Regions from separate parts of the Pseudomonas sp. S3_B08 genome, predicted to be linked through region 1. Evidence: riboswitches for the same ligand, from Rfam matches in the RefSeq annotation. Region 1 holds a riboswitch; each other region holds the start of a gene.
The links. Region 1 has a riboswitch for cobalamin ahead of cobO (cob(I)yrinic acid a,c-diamide adenosyltransferase). Riboswitches for the same ligand answer to the same signal wherever they lie in the genome.
Positions count from the first base shown of each region.

Region 2: it holds a riboswitch for cobalamin, as region 1 does, so the genes downstream of both, AB4N73_RS06695 (CbtB domain-containing protein) here and cobO (cob(I)yrinic acid a,c-diamide adenosyltransferase) in region 1, are expected to answer to the same signal.
Region 3: it holds a riboswitch for cobalamin, as region 1 does, so the genes downstream of both, AB4N73_RS10150 (ABC transporter substrate-binding protein) here and cobO (cob(I)yrinic acid a,c-diamide adenosyltransferase) in region 1, are expected to answer to the same signal.

Region 1 covers NZ_CP162750.1:664,653-672,091, forward strand. Annotated here, with positions in the region: gene AB4N73_RS03145 (PQQ-dependent sugar dehydrogenase) at 1-1,061, opposite strand, end outside; gene AB4N73_RS03150 (hypothetical protein) at 1,128-1,712, opposite strand; cobalamin riboswitch at 1,875-2,104, shown strand; gene cobO (cob(I)yrinic acid a,c-diamide adenosyltransferase) at 2,187-2,798, shown strand; gene AB4N73_RS03160 (cobyrinate a,c-diamide synthase) at 2,795-4,177, shown strand; gene bluB (5,6-dimethylbenzimidazole synthase) at 4,174-4,824, shown strand; gene cbiB (adenosylcobinamide-phosphate synthase CbiB) at 4,821-5,729, shown strand; gene cobD (threonine-phosphate decarboxylase CobD) at 5,722-6,714, shown strand; gene AB4N73_RS03180 (cobyric acid synthase) at 6,711-7,439, shown strand, end outside.
Region 2 covers NZ_CP162750.1:1,465,097-1,472,535, reverse strand. Annotated here, with positions in the region: cobalamin riboswitch at 797-1,015, shown strand; gene AB4N73_RS06695 (CbtB domain-containing protein) at 1,139-1,336, shown strand; gene AB4N73_RS06690 (CbtA family protein) at 1,348-2,049, shown strand; gene AB4N73_RS06685 (cobalamin biosynthesis protein) at 2,046-2,459, shown strand; gene cobM (precorrin-4 C(11)-methyltransferase) at 2,538-3,284, shown strand; gene nfuA (Fe-S biogenesis protein NfuA) at 3,429-4,013, opposite strand; gene AB4N73_RS06670 (fatty acid cis/trans isomerase) at 4,117-6,411, opposite strand; gene metH (methionine synthase) at 6,567-7,439, shown strand, end outside.
Region 3 covers NZ_CP162750.1:2,240,988-2,248,426, reverse strand. Annotated here, with positions in the region: gene AB4N73_RS10160 (ABC transporter ATP-binding protein) at 40-804, opposite strand; gene AB4N73_RS10155 (FecCD family ABC transporter permease) at 801-1,817, opposite strand; gene AB4N73_RS10150 (ABC transporter substrate-binding protein) at 1,814-2,827, opposite strand; cobalamin riboswitch at 2,969-3,160, opposite strand; gene AB4N73_RS10145 (ParD-like family protein) at 3,370-3,597, shown strand; gene map (type I methionyl aminopeptidase) at 3,594-4,385, shown strand; gene AB4N73_RS10135 (ABC transporter ATP-binding protein) at 4,588-5,742, opposite strand; gene AB4N73_RS10130 (ABC transporter permease) at 5,760-6,569, opposite strand; gene AB4N73_RS10125 (ABC transporter permease) at 6,576-7,439, opposite strand, start outside.

The DNA.
Region 1 (7,439 bases):
TGCGCCGGCAAGCGGTTGCCCTCGGCGAAGGTCAGGCCCAGCGAAGCGGTGTGCGGACCGACCGCGTAATCCGGAGCGATGGCCTTGGCCACCAGATCTGGATTCTGCGGTTTGACCCGCACATCGACGTGCTGGCCGTAGTAGCTGAACGGCCAGCCATAGAAGCCGCCATCCTTGACCGAGGTGATGTAGTCCGGCACCAGATCGCTGCCGATTTCGTCACGCTCGTTGACCGCTGTCCACAAGGCGCCGCTGGTGGGTTCCCAAGCCAGGCCGTTGGGGTTGCGGATACCCGAGGCGAAGATGCGGTGGTTGCCGGTCGCACGATCGACTTCCCAGATCGCCGCGCGGCCTTCTTCCTGATCCAGACCGTTTTCGCCGACGTTACTGTTCGAGCCGACGGTGACGTAGAGCTTGTTGCCGTCCTTGCTGGCGATGACGTTCTTGGTCCAGTGGTGATTCAGCGTGCCGCCGGGCAAGTCGACGACTTTGATCGGTTGGGTCTTGATCTCGGTGGCGCCCGGCTCGTAGTTGAAGCGCAGCAGGCGGTCAGTGTCGGCTACGTACAAATCGTTGCCAACCAGCGTCATGCCAAATGGCGAGTTGAGGTTCTGCAGGAACACCGTGCGGGTTTCCGCGACGCCATCGTGGTCGGCATCACGCAGCAGGGTGATGCGGTTCGGGCTGGGCACGCCGGCGCCGGCCTTGCCCATGACTTTCTTCATCACCCAGCCACGAATGCCTTTGCTGTCATCGGGCTTGGGCGGCGCATTGGTCTCCGCCACCAGCACATCGCCGTTGGGCAGCACGTAGAGCCAGCGCGGGTGATCGAGGCCTTCGGCAAACGCGGCGACCTGGGTGCCGGCCGCTGCGGTCGGTTTCGCGCCGTCCGGCCAGCCCACCGCCGGGGCGATGTTGACTGTCGGGATCAGCGTCTTGTTCGGTTCGGGCAGTTTCGGTGACGGACCGGTGCCGTCGGAGACTTGCAGGCTGGAGGTTTCACCGCAGGCGGCGAGCCCGCCAGCGACGGCGATGATAAGAGCGAGTTGGGCCTTGCGCATTGCTGATCTTCCCTATGAATGCATTCCTAAACATAGAGGAGGGCGCAGGCCCGATGGTTCAACTGCTCAACCGCGGGCTTCCTTGAACAGCATGGCGATGCCCGGATGATAGTTGCCCGCGTCGCTGTGCAATTTGCGATAGGCGTAGGGGAAATACCAGGCCACGGCGCAGGTGTGTTCCTTTTGCAGGTCGTCTACCATGTCCTGCAATTCTTCGGGGCTGGCGCTGTGCTGAGGTTTTTGCGGAGCAACAAAGAGGCAGCCGAGCTTGAGATCGCTGGCGTAACTGATGCGCTTGGCATCGGCGGTGACGTCGAGCAGTGCCTGGGTCAGGTTGAGGTTGTTGACCCGTGGCCAGCGTTGCGTGGCCTGAATGAACGCGCGGTCTTCGGCGCCGGCAATCAGCAGGTCGGCGCGAGCATTGCGTTCGCCTTCTTCGTTCTGTTTGCGCGTGGCCGTGTCGTTCAGCGTGACCATTTCAGCCATCCACGCCGCTGCCGAGAGCAGGCCGAGATTGGCTTTCTCGTCGTGCCAATATGGCGTTTCGTTGTCGCCGCGTACGGTGTTGTAGCGATCGATACAGTCAAACCAGCGTTCCAGCACCGGGCGCAGAAATTCCAGGCGCGGGTTGCTGATGATCATGCCTTGCATCGTCGTCATCCTTATTGTTGTAGTGGGCTTTTCGGGAAAAGCATGGCTCTTTGATATCACTTGTCGCAGTCTGGCACAAGATTGCCGCTGCACAATGGATCAACGGCAGTTATTCGCGCGCAAAGCGCCTCTTCAATTGACGCTCCACCCCCAACCCTCTAACCTTCGCCGCTTGTTTCAGGTGCTCTGTGGCCCCGCGTCGACAGAGTGAAACAGGGAAGCCGGTGAGGGTGGTCTTCAAGCGAAGCCACGACGATCCCGGCGCTGCCCCCGCAACGGTAAATGAGTGAAAACTGCGCCTTGAGCCACTGCCTCGAAAGAAGCGGGAAGGCGCGCAGTCCGGCGAAACGCCGCTCATGAGCCCGGAGACCGGCCTGATCCATCTCAGCGGCATCACGGTGGGCGATGCCAGGCTTTTTGCCGTCTATTCTTGTGCCTGCCCGCCGTTATCCAGCCTCAACGGAGAGCTCCCCCATGACTGATTCCCCCGAGCGTGACGAACGCCATCTGGCGCGCATGCAGCGCAAGAAAGCCGTGATCGACGAACGCATCGCCAACTCTCCCGACGAGTGCGGCCTGGTGCTGGTGCTGACCGGCAACGGCAAAGGCAAGAGCAGCTCGGCGTTCGGCATGCTCGCCCGCGCGATGGGCCACGGCATGCAGTGCGGCGTGGTGCAGTTCATCAAGGGCCGCAACAGCACTGGCGAAGAATTGTTTTTCCGCCGCTTCCCCGAGCAGGTGCGTTTCCACGTCATGGGCGAAGGCTTCACCTGGGAAACTCAGGATCGTCAGCGCGACATCGCCGCTGCGACCGCCGCTTGGGAAGTTTCGCGTGAATTGTTGCGCGACCCTTCGATCGGTCTGGTGGTGCTCGATGAATTGAACATCGCCCTCAAGCACGGCTACCTCGATCTCGATCAGGTGCTCAGCGATTTGCAAGCGCGCCCGCCGATGCAGCACGTGGTGGTCACCGGTCGCGGCGCCAAGCCGGAAATGATCGAGATGGGCGACACGGTTACCGAGATGGGCATGCTCAAGCACGCCTTCCAGGCCGGGATCAAAGCGCAGAAAGGCGTCGAACTTTGAAGCCACCACGTCACTGCCCCGCGGTGTTGATCGCCGCGCCGGCCTCCGGTCAGGGCAAGACCACCGTCACCGCCGCACTCGCCCGTTTGCATCGCAATCAGGGGCGCAAGGTGCGCGTGTTCAAATGCGGCCCGGACTTTCTCGACCCGATGATCCTCGAGCGCGCCAGCGGTGCGCCGGTGTATCAACTGGACATGTGGATGGTCGGCGAGCAGGAAAGTCGCCGGCTGTTGTGGGAAGCCGCCGCCGAGGCTGACCTGATTCTGATCGAGGGCGTGATGGGCCTGTTCGACGGCACGCCATCCAGCGCTGATCTGGCGCGCCACTTCGGTGTGCCGGTGCTCGGCGTGATCGACGGCACCGCCATGGCGCAGACCTTTGGCGCCTTGGCGCTGGGCCTGGCCAAGTATCAGCCGGACTTGCCGTTCGCTGGCGTGCTGGCCAACCGCGTCGGCACCTTGCGCCATGCGCAATTGCTCGAAGGCAGCCTCACCGAAGGTCTGCGCTGGTACGGTGCGCTGTCCCGCGAAACCGGTATCGAATTGCCGAGCCGCCACCTCGGCCTGGTTCAGGCCAGCGAATTGAATGATCTGGATCTGCGCCTCGACGCGGCCGCCGATGCGCTGGCCAGCAGTTGCGAGGTCGCGCTGCCACCCGCCGTAGAATTCGCCGCGCCTGAGATCATCGCCGCCGAGCCTCTATTAAAAGGTGTGCGCATCGCCGTTGCCCGCGATGAAGCCTTTGCCTTCACCTATGGCGCCAGTCTCGATCTGCTGCGGGCTATGGGCGCTGAATTGCGCTTCTTCTCGCCGATCCGCGACACGCAATTGCCCGAGGCGGACAGCCTGTATCTGCCGGGCGGCTATCCAGAGTTGCATCACGTCGCGCTGGCGCAAAACGCTTCAATGCTGGCGGCGATCCGCGCGCACCATGCGGCGGGCAAGCCGTTGCTCGCTGAATGTGGCGGCATGCTTTATCTGCTTGATTCTCTGACTGACGTGGAAGGCACCCGTGCTGAGCTGGTCGGTTTGCTCAAGGGCGATGCGGTGATGCAGAAGCGTCTGGCGGCGCTGGCGTTGCAGGCGGTTGAATTGCCGGAAGGGGAGTTGCGTGGGCATACCTATCATCATTCCCTGACCACCACAGAGCTGACGCCGATTGCCCGTGGGCTGAGTCCCAATGGCGGGCGCGGCGCTGAGGCGGTTTATCGCGAGGGGCGGATGACGGCTTCCTATGTGCACTTTTATTTTCCGTCGAATCCGACTGCGATTGCGGCATTGTTTGCGCCAGATCGTGAGGCCGCCTTCGCGAGCAGGCTCGCTCCCACAATGGATGACCTGAACCCTGTGGGAGCGAGCCCGCTCGCGAAAGGCCCATGACCGACAACACATTCTCCGAAGCCGAACGCGCAGCGGTCTACAAGGCCATCGCCGAACGCCGCGACATGCGCCACTTCACCGGCGGCAGCGTCGAGCCGCAGTTGCTGCGTCGTCTGCTCGAAGCCGCTCATCAAGCGCCGAGCGTCGGTCTGATGCAGCCCTGGCGCTTCATTCGTATCAGCGATCGTGCTCTGCGCGGGCAGATCCGCGATCTGGTGGAAGAAGAGCGCATCCGCACCGCCGAAGCCCTTGGCGAGCGCAGCGATGAGTTCATGCAACTCAAGGTCGAAGGCATCAACGACTGCGCCGAAGTGCTGGTCGCAGCGCTGATGGACGATCGCGAAAAACACATTTTCGGTCGGCGCACGTTGCCGGAAATGGACATGGCCTCGTTGTCCTGCGCGATCCAGAATTTGTGGCTGGCCTCCCGTGCCGAGGGCCTGGGCATGGGCTGGGTCTCGCTGTTCGAACCGCAGGCACTGGCGGATTTGCTCAAGTTGCCGGCCGGTGCCAAGCCGCTGGCGGTGTTGTGTCTCGGCCCGGTCAAGGAATTCTATCCGGCGCCGATGCTGGTACTTGAAGGCTGGGCGCAGGCGCGGCCGCTCAACGAGTTGCTGTACGAAAATTATTGGGGAGTGAGTCAATGAGTGTGGCGTTGCTGAGTGTCGCCGCAGTAGCGCTGGATGCGCTGCTTGGTGAACCGAAACGCTGGCATCCGCTGGTGGCGTTCGGCAATTTTGCCGGGCGCATCGAGCAACGCTTCAACGCCGGCGGCCGTGGCTGGCGCAGCCATGGTGTGACCGCGTGGGTGCTCGCGGTGCTGCCGCTGACTCTGCTCGCCACCGCATTTTCCTGGGCGCCCTATGTGGGCTGGATTGTCGAGATTCTCGCGCTGTATTGCGCCCTCGGCATGCGCAGCCTCGGCGAACATGTCGCGCCGGTCGCGGCTGCGTTGCGCGCCGATGATCTGGACGAGGCGCGCAAGCGTGTCGGTTATCTGGTCAGCCGCCAGACCGATGAACTCGACAGCACTGCCGTGGCCCGTGCCGCCACTGAATCGGTGCTGGAGAACGGCAGCGATGCGGTGTTCGCTGCGCTGTTCTGGTTTGCCGTCGCCGGCGCGCCGGGCGTGGTCCTGTATCGCTTGAGCAATACCCTCGATGCGATGTGGGGTTATCGCAACGAACGCTTCGAGCGTTTCGGCTGGGCGGCGGCGAAAATCGACGACGTGTTGAACTACATTCCTGCGCGTCTGGTGGCATTGACCTACGCGCTGCTCGGCAAGACCCGCCTCGCGCTGAAGTGTTGGCGCACCCAAGCGTCGCAGTGGGACAGCCCTAACGCCGGCCCGGTGATGGCGGCCGGTGCCGGTGCGCTGGGCGTCGAGTTAGGTGGACCGGCGATCTATCACGGCGAACTGCATGAGCGCCCACAACTGGGCGAAGGTGCGCCGGCGGATGCCGATTCCATTGACCGTGGCTGGCAATTGGTCCAGCGCGGCGTATGGTTATGGCTGCTGATGCTTTGCCTGGGGGCGGAATTTTATGCTTGAGCACGGTGGCCGGTTGCGCAAGGCTGCACTCGATTACGGGATTGCCGAAGCCGACTGGCTCGACCTGTCCAGCGGCCTCGCGCCGTGGCAGTTCCCGATCCCGGAGATCCCGCTGCGCGCCTGGGCGCGCTTGCCGGAAACCGACGACGGTCTGGAACAGGCCGCCTGCGATTACTACGGCGCCGCGCAGGTGTTGCCGGTGGCCGGCTCGCAAATGGCCATCCAGTTGCTGCCGCGTCTGCGCCGGGCCGGCAAGGTCGGCGTGTTGTCGCCGTGCTATGCCGAGCATGCCGAAGCCTGGCGGCGCAGCGGTTACATCGTCCGTGAAGTGCTCGAGCAGGAAGTCGAGTTCTTTCTCGACAGCCTTGATGTGCTGGTGGTGGTCAATCCGAACAATCCGACCGGCCTCAGCCTGACCCCGGCACGCCTGCTCGACTGGCATGCGCGGCTGGCGCAACGCGGCGGCTGGCTGGTGGTCGACGAAGCATTCATGGACAACACACCGCAACTGAGCCTGGCGCCCTATGCGCATCAGGTCGGGCTGGTGGTGTTGCGTTCGTTCGGCAAGTTTTTCGGTCTGGCCGGGGTGCGCCTCGGTTTCGTTCTGGCCGAGCGCAAGTTGCTCAAACTGCTCGCCGAACAGGTCGGGCCGTGGGCGGTGAGCGGGCCGACGCGGGTGCTCGGTACGGCGTGCCTGCAAGACACCGAGGGTCACACTCGTCAGCGGATTCGCAGCGATGAAGCGAGCGAACGGCTGGCGGCGCTGCTGACCCGTTGCGGTTTTGCACCGCAGGGTGGCTGCGCACTGTTTCAGTGGCTGATCACCGAGCACGCCGAAGCGCTGCACGAATTCCTCGCCCGGCGCGGCATCCTCCTGCGCCTGTTCAGCCACAACAGCAGCGTGCGTTTCGGCCTGCCAGCGGATGCCGCGCAAGCGCTGCGTCTCGAACAGGCTTTGCAAGCTTTCACCAAGGACCATCCATGACCACTCTGATGGTGCAAGGCACCACGTCCGATGCCGGCAAAAGCACTTTGGTGACGGCGTTGTGCCGCTGGGCCACCCGCCAGGGCGTGGCGGTGGTGCCGTTCAAACCGCAGAACATGGCGCTCAACAGCGCAGTCACCGCTGACGGCGGCGAGATCGGCCGCGCGCAGGCAGTGCAGGCGCAAGCGGCCTTTCTCGAACCCCACACCGACATGAACCCGGTATTGCTCAAACCCAACAGCGACACCGGCGCGCAAGTGATCATTCATGGCCGCGCGGTGACGACGATGAACGCCGTCGCCTATCACGATTACAAGGCTATCGCGATGCAAGCGGTGCTCGCCTCGCACGAGCGACTCAGCGCTGCGTATCCGCTGGTAATGGTCGAAGGCGCCGGTTCGCCGGCGGAGATCAATCTGCGCGCCGGCGACATTGCCAACATGGGCTTTGCCGAAGCGGTGGATTGCCCGGTTTTGCTGATCGCCGACATCAATCGCGGCGGCGTGTTTGCGCATTTGGTCGGTACCCTGGAATTGCTTTCACCGAGCGAACAGGCGCGAGTCAAAGGCTTCATCATCAACCGCTTTCGCGGCGATATCGCCTTGTTGCAACCGGGCCTCGACTGGCTGGAGCAGCGCACTGGCAAACCGGTGGTCGGCGTCTTGCCCTACGTGATGGACCTGCACCTTGAGGCCGAGGACGGCATCGACCAACGCCAGACCGAC
Region 2 (7,439 bases), 800 kb from region 1:
CTTACAGCGAGTCCCTTTTTCAAACGCCAAAAAGGAACCAAAAGGCTTTGCCCCGGCGTACGGCCCGCTCGCTGGGGCTCGGGGTACCTTCGTTACGGGACCGATCCGGGCGCAGCGGCTACGGTTTGCTTCGCTGCACCTCCTTCCGCTGTGTACGACTGCGTCGTACGGTCGCTGCGCTCCCACCCCCGGATCGATCCCGTAACGAAGCCTGCCGAAGGGGCAAAAGATCAAAAGCCAGAGCAAAAGCAAAGGCAAAGGCAAAAGATCGCAGCCTTCGGCAGCTCCTACAGTTGGATCGCGCACCAGCTCAAGAACAGGTCGGCTGTCAGGCCGCCTTCGCGAGCAGGCTCGCTCCCACAAAAGCAAAAGCAAAGCAGCGCAGCTGCCCGCGGCGAAGCCGCACCACTCAACAATGAGCGCAAGCTCGAGTGCTCTTGATCTTGATCCACCGGCGACGTCGGAAGGCTGAGTGGAGGGATTGATCCGGGCGTGGGAGCGCAGCGACCGTACGACGCAGTCGTACACAGCGAGTGTAGGTGCAGCGAAGCAAACCGGAGCCGCTGCGCTCGGATCAGTCCCGGAGCGAAGGAAGCCGAGCCTGCGAGGGCCGAACGTAGGAGCAAGCCTTTTTGGGTACTTTTTCGGCGTTTGGAAAAGGTGACTCGCCGTAAGGGCGAAACCCTAAGCCGCCGTTACCGCAGCAACGGATATACACACAAAAACATCAGAAAAATACCCCCACCGCAGTACCGAAAACTCCCGGAAATTGACTAAAAACCCAAACCCATGTTCTCCTGCACACCTTGTTACGGGTGCCCCTCACAGGGTGAAACGGGAAACCGGTGAATCATGTGCTTTACTCAAAGCCATGTCAGTCCGGTGCTGCCCCCGCAACGGTAAGCGAGCGAAGCGTCAGATCCACTGTGCCCCGGCATGGGAAGGTGATGCTTGCAGGTCGGCGACCAGCCAACCCCTCGCGAGCCCGGAGACCGGCCCGCAACACCCAGCACGCGCAAGCGCCGCTGAACACAAACAAACCCGCGGTGGGCGGGCGCTGTTCGAAATCCCTGCGTGCCCGGCCCGCAGGGATTTTCATGCGCTCTGTTTACCCGCTGACATTTCAGAGGGAAGCGCTATGTCGATCATCAGTAACACTGTCAGCCACACTGACCCCATTTCCAGCAGCACCACACTCGGCCAACGCGTCGCCGCCGCCCTCTTTGCCTCGATCCTCGGCGCCAGCCTGGTCTGGTTCGCCGGTTTCTCGCACATCGAAGCGGTGCACAACGCCGCCCACGATACCCGCCACAGCGCCGCGTTCCCGTGCCACTGAGGCCTGCCGAAATGATCAAGCGTATCGCGCAAACCGCAGGCTTCACCGGCTTGCTGGCCGCCCTGCTGCTGACCTTGCTACAGAGTTTCTGGGTATCACCGTTGATTCTGCAGGCCGAAACCTTCGAGAAATCCGAACCGGTCGCGCAAGTCCACGAACACGCCGCCGGCACCGCCGCCCACAGCCATGATGGCGAAGCCTGGGAGCCGGAAGACGGCTGGCAGCGTGTGGTCTCGACCACTGGCGGTAATCTGGTGGTAGCGGTGGGTTTCGCCCTGATGCTCGCCGGTCTTTATACCCTGCGCGCGCCGACCAAGACCTCGCAAGGGCTGCTCTGGGGTCTGGCCGGTTATGCCACGTTCGTTCTCGCGCCGACCCTGGGCCTGCCACCTGAGTTGCCGGGCACAGCCGCCGCCGATCTGGCCTCGCGGCAGATCTGGTGGATCGGCACTGCCGCTTCGACCGCCGTCGGTCTGGCACTGATTGCCTTCAGTCGTCACTGGCTGATGAAGCTTCTCGGTGTGGCGATTCTCGCCGTGCCGCATGTGATCGGCGCCCCGCAACCGCAGGTGCATTCGATGCTCGCTCCAGAGGCATTGGAAACCCAGTTCAAAATCGCTTCGCAGCTGACCAACGTCGCGTTCTGGCTGGCCTTGGGCCTGATCAGTGCATGGTTGTTCCGCCGCAAAAGCGCAGGCCCATATCAGGCATGACCGATGACCGCGCAGCGCCGACCCTCGTGGTCGGCCTCGGCTGCCAGCGGGGCTGCCCGGCCAGTACGTTGCGTGCGTTACTCGATCAAGCGTTGCAGGCGCACCGCATCGAGCTGCGAGCGGTCAAGGCTTTGGCAAGTATCGACCTCAAGCGCGACGAACCGGGGTTGCTGGAACTGGCCACACAATTGAACCTGCCGCTGCAGTATTTCAACAGTGCCGAACTGGCGCCCTATCAGCAGCGCCTCAGCCATCAATCGCAGATCGCCTTTGAGCGCACCGGCTGCTACGGCGTGGCGGAAAGCGCCGCGCTGGCGCTCGCCGAGCAACTGATTCAGGCGCCGGCGAAACTGCTGATCCACCGGCAGAAATATGCGCAGGCCACGCTGGCATTGGCCGGCGCTGCATAAAATCCCGATAATCCCCGCCATCGATCATGAGCACGCTTCATCTGCAGTGTGCCTGCGCCTCTTCACAAGGATTCAACGATGACCGTCTACTTCATCGGCGCCGGCCCCGGCGACCCGGAACTCATCACCGTCAAAGGCCAACGGCTGATTCGCAGCTGCCCGGTGATTATCTACGCCGGTTCGCTGGTACCCGCAGCGGTGCTGGAAGGTCATCAGGCCGAAATCGTGGCCAATAGCGCTGAACTGCATCTGGAACAGATCATCGATCTGATCAGGACTGCCCATGCCCAAGGCCAGGATGTGGCCCGTGTGCATTCCGGAGACCCAAGTCTGTACGGCGCGATTGGTGAGCAGATCCGCTACTTGCGTGAGCTGAACATTCCTTTCGAGATCATTCCGGGCGTAACCGCGACGGCGGCATGCGCAGCGCTGCTGGGCGCCGAGTTGACCCTGCCGGACATTTCGCAAAGCGTGATCCTGACCCGTTACGCCGACAAGACCGCGATGCCCGCCGGCGAAGAACTGGCGAGCCTGGCGCAGCACGGCGCGACCATGGCCATTCATCTGGGGGTCAATCATCTGGAAAAGATACTGGTTGAACTGCTGCCGCATTACGGCGCGGACTGCCCGATTGCCGTTATTCACCGCGCGACATGGCCGGATCAGGACTGGGTGGTAGGTACATTGGCGGACATTGCCGCAAAGGTCGAGGCCAAAGGCTTTCGGCGTACGGCGCTGATCTTGGTTGGCAGGGTGCTGGGCAGCGAGGTGTTCAGCGAGTCTTCGTTGTATCGGGCCGGGCATGCGCATCTTTATCGCCCTTGAAGACGCTTTCGCGAGCAGGCTCGCTCCCACAGGTGATTGCATTTCAATGTGGGAGCGAGCCTGCTCGCGAATGGGTGCGGCAAAAGTTACCCATAAAAAAACGGCGCTCACGGGGCGCCGTTTTTCATGTTCGCAGCGAACACCTTAGTAGTAGGCGTTTTCTTTCTGCGTGTGGTCGGTCACATCGCGTACGCCCTTGAGCTCCGGGATGCGCTCGAGCAAGGTGCGCTCGATGCCTTCCTTCAAGGTTACGTCAGCCTGGCCGCAGCCCCGGCAACCGCCACCGAACTGCAACACGGCGATGCCGTCCTCGACCACATCGATCAGGCTGACCTGACCGCCGTGGCTGGCCAGCCCCGGGTTGATCTCGGTTTGCAGGTAGTAGTTGATGCGCTCGTTGACCGGGCTGTCGGCATTGACCATCGGCACTTTGGCATTTGGCGCCTTGATGGTCAGCTGGCCGCCCATGCGGTCGGTGGCGTAATCAACGACCGCGTCATCGAGAAACGCTTCGCTGAACGAATCGATGTAGGCGGTGAAGCTTTTCAGCCCCAGCGCGGTATCTTCAGGTTTCTCTTCGCCCGGCTTGCAGTAGGCAATGCAGGTTTCGGCGTACTGGGTACCAGGCTGGGTGATGAAGACACGGATGCCGATGCCCGGGGTGTTCTGCTTGGAGAGCAGATCAGCCAGGTAATCATGGGCGGCGTCGGTAATGGTAATAGCGGTCATAAAAACTCCTCGCAGGCGTGGGCGCAGTTTACGCCAATCGGCGCGGCTGACAAAGTCCTAGTATTTTTGTCGGGAAAGAATCTCGTAACACGCCTGCGAATCATCAAAGGTTCTCGTACCGGTTCATATCCAGCACGCCCTCTTCCACCGGGTCGGTTTCGTGGATGTATTGGCTCAGATCGTGGAAATACAGCCAGAACTGCGGATGACTGCGCCGAATGCCCCAGCGCTCGACGATCTTTTCGAACCGATTGACATCCCTGGCGTTTTCCATGGCATCGACAAACGCCGGCACCTGCTCGGCCGGGATGTTGAACATGAAATTCGGGTAACTGCTGAGCACGCCCGGATAGATCGTCAAGGTGTCGAGCCCCGACTGATAGCGCAGCGATTCACCGAGCAGAAACGCCACGTTGCTGTGGGCGCGGTTGCGCAGCACGCTGTAGACCTCGCGCTTGCCGCTGGCGGTTTCGACACGCAGCAAGGTCGCTTCGGGCATCTGGTCGATGACTTTCAGTCCCGCTGCCGGGCGCGAGGCCAGACGGCTCAAAGCCTGCTCGGCATTCTGCAACGCCGGATCGATATTCGGTCGCGAGCAATAAGCGCCGTCGCAGCGATTGATCGGGTCTGGCCGCGCGTTCAGATCACCGTAGCGCGCCAGCAACTGCATGGCGAAATCATGTTTCGGGTCTTTTTCGTCGAGCTTTAATGCGGTCGGTTTGTCGTCATCGATGGCCTCGTAATCGAGCCACATCTTGAATTGGCCGCCATCCTGGTACCAATCGTTGAGGTAGTCCTCGCGCGAGTCGGCGGGCATCAGGCGCAGGAAGTTCTGCTCCGCGCCGTTACGGATCAGATCGAAATACAGACGGGTCTGCGCCTGATGGGAAACGTTGCCGAACACGTCGAAATTGACCGCGAGCTGGTAGTAGGTGCGTTCCAGCAGCGGATAGTCGAACAGCCACATGGTTTGCGGCACCTCTCCGATAAGCCCCTTGGTCACCGAAGCGCTGTCGAAGTGGCGGAAAATGCTCAGCAAGGCGTTGTCGTTGCCGGCCCACAGCGTCGACCAGCTCGGCGCCGGCAGATCGGCATAGCTGTCACGGCGCAGTGCCTCGTATTCGTTGCGCTTGTCGCGGTAGTTGCGCCACAGACTCAGCACGCTGCCGACATCGTCGTTCTGCCCCGGCATCGCCAGCAGCGGCGTGGCCTGGCCGCGGTAGTTCGGGTCGGTGATATAGAGATCATGTTCCGGCGCCTGGAACAGCGCCCAGAAGTTGTCGCGGATCACGTCGGTCGCGATCTGCCCACGGCACACCGGGCCGCGAATGAAGGTGCGGACGAAGTATTCAGCGTTATCGAGCATGAATTGATAGCGCGCCTGCGCCGGAATCGCCTCGAAGGTGGCAAACGGATTGGCGCGGCTTTGCGGCCCGTAACCCGGTAACGCGTTGACCTGCCAGTTGCCGCTGTAGAACAGGCTCTTGATCCGGGCCATTTTCGCCGCGCTCAGCAGATAAGTGATGTGCGTCTTGTGCACGATCACCCCTTGCACCGGCCACAAGCGGTAATACACCTGCGTGCCCGGGTCGTCGTTGGGGCGGCGAGTGGCGATCAGATCAATCGGCTGGCCGCTCGGCGTGCGCGAACGCACCCACTGGAAATAATGCCCCGGCTCGCCGTCCTTGAAATAGATGTGCGCCAGATACCAGTGCTCGAACAACCAGCGCCCGACCAGACTTTGCCGAGCACCGGGAGCATTGAGCAGGTTCTCCCACTGCAGGATCTGCATGGCCTCTTTGGCACTCGGCGCCAGGCTCTGTTCGTCGATCGGCGCGCCAGACGCCAGCCAGCGCTGCAAGGTCTGGTATTGCTGGTCGGTCAGGCCAGTGACCGCCAGCGGCATGCCCTCTTTCGGGTGCGCGCCGGCATATCCGTCGAACTCCGCAGGCATTGCGCATAGATTGTTGCGATTGAGCCCAAGAACAATCTCTTCTGGCAGTTTGGCGTTCGGCGTCAGCGGCGTCTTGTGGCCGAGTTCAAGCATCCGTGCCATCAGCGCGGCCTGACTGCCCTGGGCGTCGAGCACCGAATAGAAGTCTTTCTGTTGCCAGGCGCGCTTGCCGAAGGCGTCGTAAAACAAGCGCGTGGTCGGTGCCGCCTGGGTGCGTTCGCCGTCATATACCGGCATCTTGCTCGCGCCACGGGCGGCGCCTTCGCCACTGCCGAGATTGAGCTGACAGGCCGAGTCATAGCAGGCATGGCAGGCTACGCACTTCTCGGTAAAGATCGGTTGGATATCGCGGGTGTAGGAGATGGAAGAAGAGATGGCAGGATCTTGCGCCGCAACGCTCCCGCTCAGGACCAGCAACCATAAACTGATGAAGCGGTGCGGCATGCTGCTGATCTCGATGATAAAAAAAGGCTGCGATTCTACCGTTATGACGCTCGCACCAACATGAGCGATATTCATGCAAAAGCTGCACATGCTCCAAAAGCGCACAGGTTTGCTATGATCGCGCTCCTTCGTAATGGTCTTTCCGAGTAGTCCACATGTCCGATCGCAGCGTCCGCCTTCAAGCTCTCAAGCAAGCCCTCAAAGAGCGCATCCTGATTCTCGACGGCGGGATGGGCACGATGATCCAGAGCTACAAGCTCGAAGAACAGGATTATCGCGGCAAGCGCTTCGCGGACTGGCCGAGCGACGTCAAGGGCAACAACGACCTGCTGGTGATCACCCGTCCGGACGTGATCGGCGGTATCGAAAAAGCCTATCTGGACGCCGGCGCCGACATTCTCGAAACCAACACCTTCAACGCCACGCGCATTTCCATGGCCGATTACGGTATGGAAGAGCTGGCGTACGAGTTAAACGTAGAAGGCGCACGTCTGGCGCGCAAGATTGCCGACGCCAAGACCGCCGAAAACCCGGCCAAGCCGCGCTTCGTGGCCGGCGTGCTTGGCCCGACCAGCCGCACCTGCTCACTGTCGCCCGACGTCAACAACCCCGGCTACCGCAACGTCACCTTCGATGAGCTGGTGGAAAACTACACCGAAGCCACCAAAGGCCTGATCGAGGGCGGCGCCGATCTGATTCTGATCGAAACCATTTTCGACACCCTCAACGCCAAAGCGGCGATCTTTGCCGTGCAAGGTGTTTTCGAAGAGCTGCACCTCGAATTGCCGATCATGATTTCCGGGACCATCACCGACGCCTCCGGCCGAACCCTGTCGGGGCAGACTACCGAAGCGTTCTGGAACTCGGTAGCGCACGCCAAGCCGATTTCCGTAGGCCTGAACTGTGCCCTCGGCGCCAGCGAACTGCGCCCGTACCTGGAAGAGCTGTCGAACAAGGCCAGCACCCACGTTTCGGCGCACCCGAACGCCGGCCTGCCCAATGAATTCGGCGAGTACGATGAACTGCCC
Region 3 (7,439 bases), 1.6 Mb from region 1:
GAGCCTGCTCGCGAAAGCGGTGTGTCAGCCACCCATGCATCAGGCAAGGAAGCGCAATATCGGCGCACCATCGAACGGGTCTGTCAGATAGTGCGCCCTGACCCCGAAAGTCGTCTGTAACCGCTCCGGCGTCAGCACGTGCAGCGGCTCGCCCAGTGCCACCAGACGCCCGCGCTCCAGCACCGCCAGGCGATCGCACTTGAGCGCCTGATTGAGATCGTGCAGGGCGATCAGCGTGGTCACCGGCAGTGCGCGCACCACTTGCAGAATGCTCAACTGATGCTGGATGTCGAGGTGGTTGGCCGGCTCGTCGAGCAGCAGGATCTGCGGGCGCTGCGCCAGTGCGCGGGCGATGTGCACGCGTTGGCGTTCCCCGCCGGAGAGGCTGCGCCAGAGGCGGTTGCGCAGGTGCACGGCGTCGACGTCGACCAGCGCTTGCTCGACGATGGCGTCATCGGCCGGCGACCACGGTTGCAGCGCCGACAACCACGGCGTCCGCCCCAGCGCCACCGCGTCGAACACGCGAATGCCATCGTCGGTATCGGCCTGTTGCTCAACCACCGCGAGCGTCTGCGCGATAGTGCGCCGGGACATCTTGCCCAGCGTCCGACCGTCGAGCTGCACATGGCCCACGCTCGGTTCACGCAGGCCGGCGAGCAGTTTCAGCAGCGTGGATTTACCCGAACCGTTCGGCCCGACAATGCCCAGGGTCTCGCCGCGCTGAACGTCGAGGCTGACACCGTTGAGCAACTCGGCACCGCGCACCTTGAAGCCCAAACCAGCACAACTCAGAACCGTGTTCATCGCGCCGATCTCCGGCCTACCAGAATCAGCGCGAACACTGGCGCGCCGACCAGCGCGGTAATCACGCCGACAGGAATCACCTGACCCTTGATCAGGGTGCGTGACAGCACATCGGCGGCGATCAGAAACACTGCGCCGCCCAACGCACTGGCAGGCAGAAGACGCGCATGGCCGGTGCCGAGCAACAACCGCGCGGCATGGGGAATCACTAAGCCGACAAAACCGATCGAGCCGACAATCGACACCATCACCGCCGTCACCAGCGCGGCGCAGCCAATCAACAGAATCTGCACACGTCGCACTGGAATGCCGAGAGACGCCGCCGAGTCCGCACCAAAGGTGAACGCATCCAGCGCCCGGCGATGCCACAGACAAACAACCAACCCCAACACAGCCACCGGCACCGCCAGCCACACCGACGGCCAGCGCACGCCGCCGAGATTGCCGAGCAGCCAGAACATGATCCCCCGCGCTTGTTCGGAGCTGGCCGAGCGGGTGATCAGGAAAGCGGTGAGGGCGTTGAACAGCTGCGAGCCGGCAATCCCGGCCAGAATGATCTGCCCGGTGCCGCTGGCCGAGCCGCTGACTCGCGCCAACAGGATCACCAGTGCGAAAGCGGTCACCGCGCCGGCAAAAGCACCGACCGACAATGAAATCGCCCCGGCACCGACGCCGAGCAGGGCGACCATCACCGCGCCGGTCGAGGCGCCAGCAGAAATTCCCAGCAGATACGGATCGGCCAACGGATTGCGCAGCAGCGATTGCAGGATTACGCCACAGGTCGCCAGACCGGCGCCGCAGGCCGCCGCGACCAGCGCGCGGGTCAGGCGATAGTTCCAGACAATGCCTTCGTCGATCGGGTCGAGCACATAACCGGCGCCCCACAGCTTGTTCGCCAGCACCTGCAACACCACGCTCGGCTCGATCGAAGTCTCACCAATGGCCACGCCGCCAATCAGCGCGACCGACAGCGTCAACAGCACCAGCAGCAAACGGATCAGGCGTCTGCTCATGGCGACAGGTCGTAGCCGTTGATGGCGCTGGCCAGTTGTTCGAGGCCGTCGAAGGTGCGCAGGCTGGCCTGCATGGCCATGGCGTCAAGGATGATGATGCGGTTGTGCTTGACCGCGTCCATGTTGCGCGTCACCGGATCACTGCGCAGGAAGGCGAGTTTCTTCTGATAGTCGTCCGCCGGGAAACGTCGACGATCCATGCGCGCGATCACCAGAAACGTCGGGTTGGCCTTGGCGATGGTTTCCCAGCCGACGGTTGGCCATTCTTCATCCGACTCGACGACGTTGCGCACGCCGAGGGTGCTGAGCATGAAATCGGGCACACCTTTGTGCCCGGCCACGAAAGGCTCGATGTCCATCTCGGCGCTGGAGAACCACACCAGGGCGCTGACGTCTTTGCGCTGCTGCTTTTTCGCGGTGGCGATCGACTGCGCGAGGCTGGCTTTGAGCTGCTCATTGAGCTGCTCGCCACGCGCCTGCACATCGAAAATCGCCGCCAGTTGGCTCACGCTTTTGTAGATGCTGTCGATGCGAAACGGCGCCAGCCGCGTGCCGTCCGAACCGACGAGGTTGTCCTTGGCTTCGCAATCGGAGGGCAGCAGATAGGTCGGAATCTTCAGTTCATGAAACTGCTCGCGGGTGCCGACCGCGCCTTGCGGGCCGACCATCCATTCCAGCTCGACGGCAACCAGCTCCGGGCGTTTAGCGATCACCGCTTCGAAACTCGGCTCGTTATCGGCGAGGCGCTCGATCGTGTCGTTCTGCGCTTTGTATGTGCTCAGCACGTCGTTGAACCACAGCGAAGTGCCAACGACTTTGTCGCCCAGACCCAAGGCATAGAGCATTTCCGTGCCGGCCTGGCCGATGGTCACCGTGCGCGCAGGCGCGTGCTGAAAGGTCAGGCTGCTGCCACAGTTTTCGACGGTCAGCGGATACGCAGTCGGCGCCGCTTGCGCCAGGGGGCAAAGACTCAGAGTGGTGAGCAGGGTGGCAACGCGGGGCAGCAGCATGTGGCAGTCTCCAGAGGGAACCGTACGGGAGTGGGCGGGTACGGTTTGGAAACACACCTCGGGCGCGGTCGTGGAAACTGCGCAAGGCCGGCACGGGGAAAATGCGCACGGCACGATGTCCTTCCCGGACACCCCGCCGGTTGGTCAGTCACTGTGCCGGCAGGTCTCCTGACTGATGCGTCATCGCCACGCTCCGGCCTTCCCGGGGTTCACCCAGTGGCAGTCGAGGAGCAGGCTCGGCACCTACAGTTGCGGGGGCAGTTCCGATTGATGCGTGGAGCACCTCGGATTCCCTATTAATTCCGTGTGGAAACCGGCGCGGGCATGGTAGTCGATCAGGCCGCTGATGGGGAGCCGAATCTGCTTTGGTAGGAGCTGCCAAAGGCTGCGATCTTTTGATCTGGTCTTTAACGGGCAAGATCAAAAGATCGCAGCCTTCGGCAGCTCCTACACGGGTGCGTGTTTGCGTGGCGAAGCGTTTGCAATCCGAGGGTAAGCTTGGCTAGTATACGATCCATATACATTTCGTATCGGATATAGACATGGGCATCGTAAAGATTTCAGAGGACATGCACGAGAATCTGCGCATCTCCAGCAACGCCCTCAGCCGCTCGATCAACGCGCAGGCTGAGCACTGGATGCGCATCGGCATGCTCGCCGAGCTGCATCCCAATCTCGACCACAGCGCCATTTGCCGCCTGCTGATCCGCGCCGAACAGAATGGTGGGCTGGATCTGCAACAACTGACTCAGGAAGCCGTCAGCGCATGAGAAACCAGATCAAGATCAACACCCCGGCCGACATCGAAAAATCCCGCGCTGCCGGCAAACTCGCCGCTGAAGTGCTGGCAATGCTGGTGCCGCATGTGAAGGCTGGCGTGACCACCGATGAGCTGGATCGACTGTGCAACGATTACATCGTCAATGTGCAGAAGGCGGTGCCAGCCAATGTCGGTTATCACGGCTTCCCGAAAACCGTCTGCGCGTCGGTCAACGATGTGGTGTGCCACGGGATTCCATCGGGTACGCCATTGAAAGACGGCGACATCGTCAACCTCGACATCGCGGTGATCAAGGACGGCTGGTTCGGCGATACCAGTCGCATGTATGTGGTGGGCGAGGCGACTCGTGAAGCGCAGCACCTGATCAAGACCACCTACGAAGCCATGTGCGCAGGCATCCGTGCAGTGAAGCCGGGCGCAACGCTGGGCGATATCGGTCATGCGATCCAGCGCCTGGCGGAGGCGGAGGGCTTCAGCGTGGTGCGCGAGTACTGCGGCCATGGCATCGGCAAGGTCTATCACGACGAACCGCAAATCCTGCATTACGGCTTTCCCAATCAAGGGCTGAAGCTTAAGGCCGGGATGATTTTCACCGTGGAACCGATGCTCAATGCCGGCAAACGCCATGTGAAGAACATGCCGGATGGCTGGACCGTATTGACCAAGGATGGCTCCTTGTCGGCGCAGTGGGAGCATATGGTCGCGGTGACGGAGACCGGGTTTGAAGTGCTGACGGCTTGGCCGGATGAGATTGAAGGGTACCGGGCCATTGGCTAATACCGTGTCGCCTGCTTGCCCTCACCCTAGCCCTCTCCCAATGGGAGAGGGGACTGACCGAGGTGTTGTGCGAGATACGCCGACGTGCGATACCGAGTCGAACTTACATTTTGAACAGCATTAAGATCGGCTCCCTTTCCCCCTCGCCCCCCGTGGGGGAGAGGGCTGGGGTGAGGGGGTAGATCCAACTGACTCAGCGCAATCAGTGAGCACCGGCAGCCTTGTTCAAGTCGCTCTCGGTCCACTCGGTATAAACACAAGCATCCGCCGTCGCCCAGCGCACCCGTACCGGATCGCCGGCCTTGAGCGGCATGCCCGCTGCCGATAGCGCTTTCACCGTCATCGACGTCCCGCCCGCAGTCACCACGCTGCAGGTCTGGCTTTCACCGAGAAACAGCACCTCCACAACGTTCGCCGACACCTCATTCCAGCCCGCTGCCAGCGGCTCATCCAGCGCCTGCTGCGTGCTCAGCGCCAAGGCCTTTTCCGGACGCACCATCAGCAGCACATCCTGATCAGTGTGCAACCCGGACGTCAGCCGAATCGACAACGACTGGCCCTCGAAACTCGCCGCTGCATTGCCTTGCGCCTTGAGCTTGAGGAAGTTCGAATTACCCAGGAACGACGCGACAAATGCATTCGGCGGATTCTGATAAAGGTCATAACCACTGCCCAGCCCGACAATCTTGCCGTGGCTGAAAATCGCGATGCGTTGCGACAGACGCATGGCTTCTTCCTGGTCGTGGGTCACGTACACGATGGTGATACCCAGGCGTCGGTGCAGTTGGCGCAGTTCATCCTGCAAGTCCTCGCGCAGCTTCTTGTCCAGCGCGCCCAACGGTTCATCCATCAGCAGAATGCGCGGCTCGTAAACCAGCGCCCGGGCGATGGCAACCCGTTGTTGCTGGCCACCGGACAGTTGCGAAGGGCGGCGATGGGCGAACTGTTCGAGTTGCACCAGCTTCAACATCGCATCGACGCGCTTTTCGCGCTCGGCCGCAGCCAGTTTGCGAATGGTCAGAGGGAAGGCGATGTTGTCGCGTACCGACAGATGCGGGAACAGCGAGTAACGCTGAAAGACCATGCCGATGTCGCGCTTGTGCGGCGGCACGTTGACCAGCGACTGGCCGTTGACGAGGATCTCGCCGCTGCTCGGTGTTTCAAAACCGGCGAGCATCGACAGCGTGGTGCTTTTGCCCGAGCCGCTGGAGCCGAGGAAGGTGAGGAATTCACCGTCCTTGATGTCCAGCGAGATATTGTCGACGGCAGCGAAATCGCCGTAGTGCTTGTTCAGGTTGCGCAGGCTGACCAGGGGTTTGTCGTTCTGCTGGGATGCGTCTTTGATCACGGCACTCATGTCGTACTCCTGGGCGCTCAGGCGCTGATTTCGTTGCGCCGGCGCAGGGCGACGGCGATCACCATGACCAATACCGACAGGCCGATCAGCAGCGTCGAAGCGACGGCGATCACCGGGGTCAGGTCCTGGCGCAAAGTGGTCCACATTTTCACGGGAAGGGTTTGCAGAGTCGGGCTTGCCATCATCACGCTGAGCACCACTTCGTCCCAGGAAACGAGGAAGGCGAAGAGGGCGCCGGCGACCATCCCCGGACGAATCGCCGGGAACGTCACCTTGAACACCGCTTGCAAGCGCGAGGCACCGCAGATTACCGCCGCGTCTTCAATCGACTGATCGAACAGCTTCAGCGAGTTGATGATCGAGATGATGGTGAACGGCAGCGCGACGATCACATGGCTGACGACGAAGGCGAACATCGTTCCGGTGTAGCCGAGCTTGAGAAACAGCGCGTACACCGCCACGGCAATGATCACCAGCGGCACGATCATCGGCAGGGTGAACAGGCCATAGAGCATCTCGCGGCCGGGAAAGCGTCCGCGCACCAGCGCAAACGCGGTCGGCAAACCGAGCGCCACAGCGCAGATGGTGGTCAGCACGGCAACTTTTAGGCTGGCGGCGGCGGCGTTCATCCAGTCGGGATTGGAGAAGAACTGGCCGTACCATTTCAGCGTCCAGCCCGGTGGCGGGAACACCAGCCACTGCGAGGAGCCGAACGACAGCAGCACGATGAACACGATCGGCAACAGCAGGAACAGGCCGATCAGCCCAGTCGTAGCGTAGAGGCCGAAACGCATGCGCCGGCTCATGGCATTGGGGGTCAGGAGCATGTCGGCTTACCTCGCGTTACTGGCGCCAACCGGGGATTCCGGTTGAAGCTTCAGGTAGAAGTAGAACAGCACCAGGGTAATTGCGATCAGCAACGCGGCGCCGGCACTGGCCAGGCCCCAGTTGAGGAACGATTGCACCTGCTGAATGATGAACTCCGGCAGCATCATGTTCTGCGCCCCGCCGAGCAGCGCGGGGGTGACGTAGTAACCGAGCGACATTACGAACACCATCAAACCGCCGGACGCCAGACCCGGCCGGCACAGCGGCAGGAACACCCGGAAGAAGTTGGTCCACGGACTGGCGCCACAGATCGAGCCGGCCTGCAGGATCATCGGGTCGATGGCCTGCATGGTCGCCTGCAACGGCAGTACGATGAACGGGATCATGATGTAGCTCATGCCGATCACCACGCCCGTCAGGTTGTGCACCATCTCCAGCGGTTGATCGATGATGCCCATGGCCATCAAGGTCTTGTTGATTACGCCCGAGGCTTGCAGCAACACCAGCCACGAATAGGTGCGGGCGAGCAGGCTGGTCCACATCGACAGCAGCACGATGTTGAGGATCCAGCGCCCCCAGCCGCGCGGCACCAGGGTGATCGCCCAGGCCAGCGGAAAGCCCAAGAGCAGGCTGAACAGCGTCACCAGCCCGGCCACCGAAAAGGTGTTGAGCAGCACTCGCGCATAGGCCGAGTTGGCGAACAACTGTTCGTAGTTGCCGAGACCAGGCACAGGTTCCAGCACACCGCGCAACAGCAGGCCAATCAACGGCGCGAGAAAGAACAGGCCGAGGAACAGCAGCGCCGGTACGAGGTTGCCGGCGCCGCGCCAGCGTTGCTTGAAAGCCGAACCGGCAGCGCCGGCGGCGCT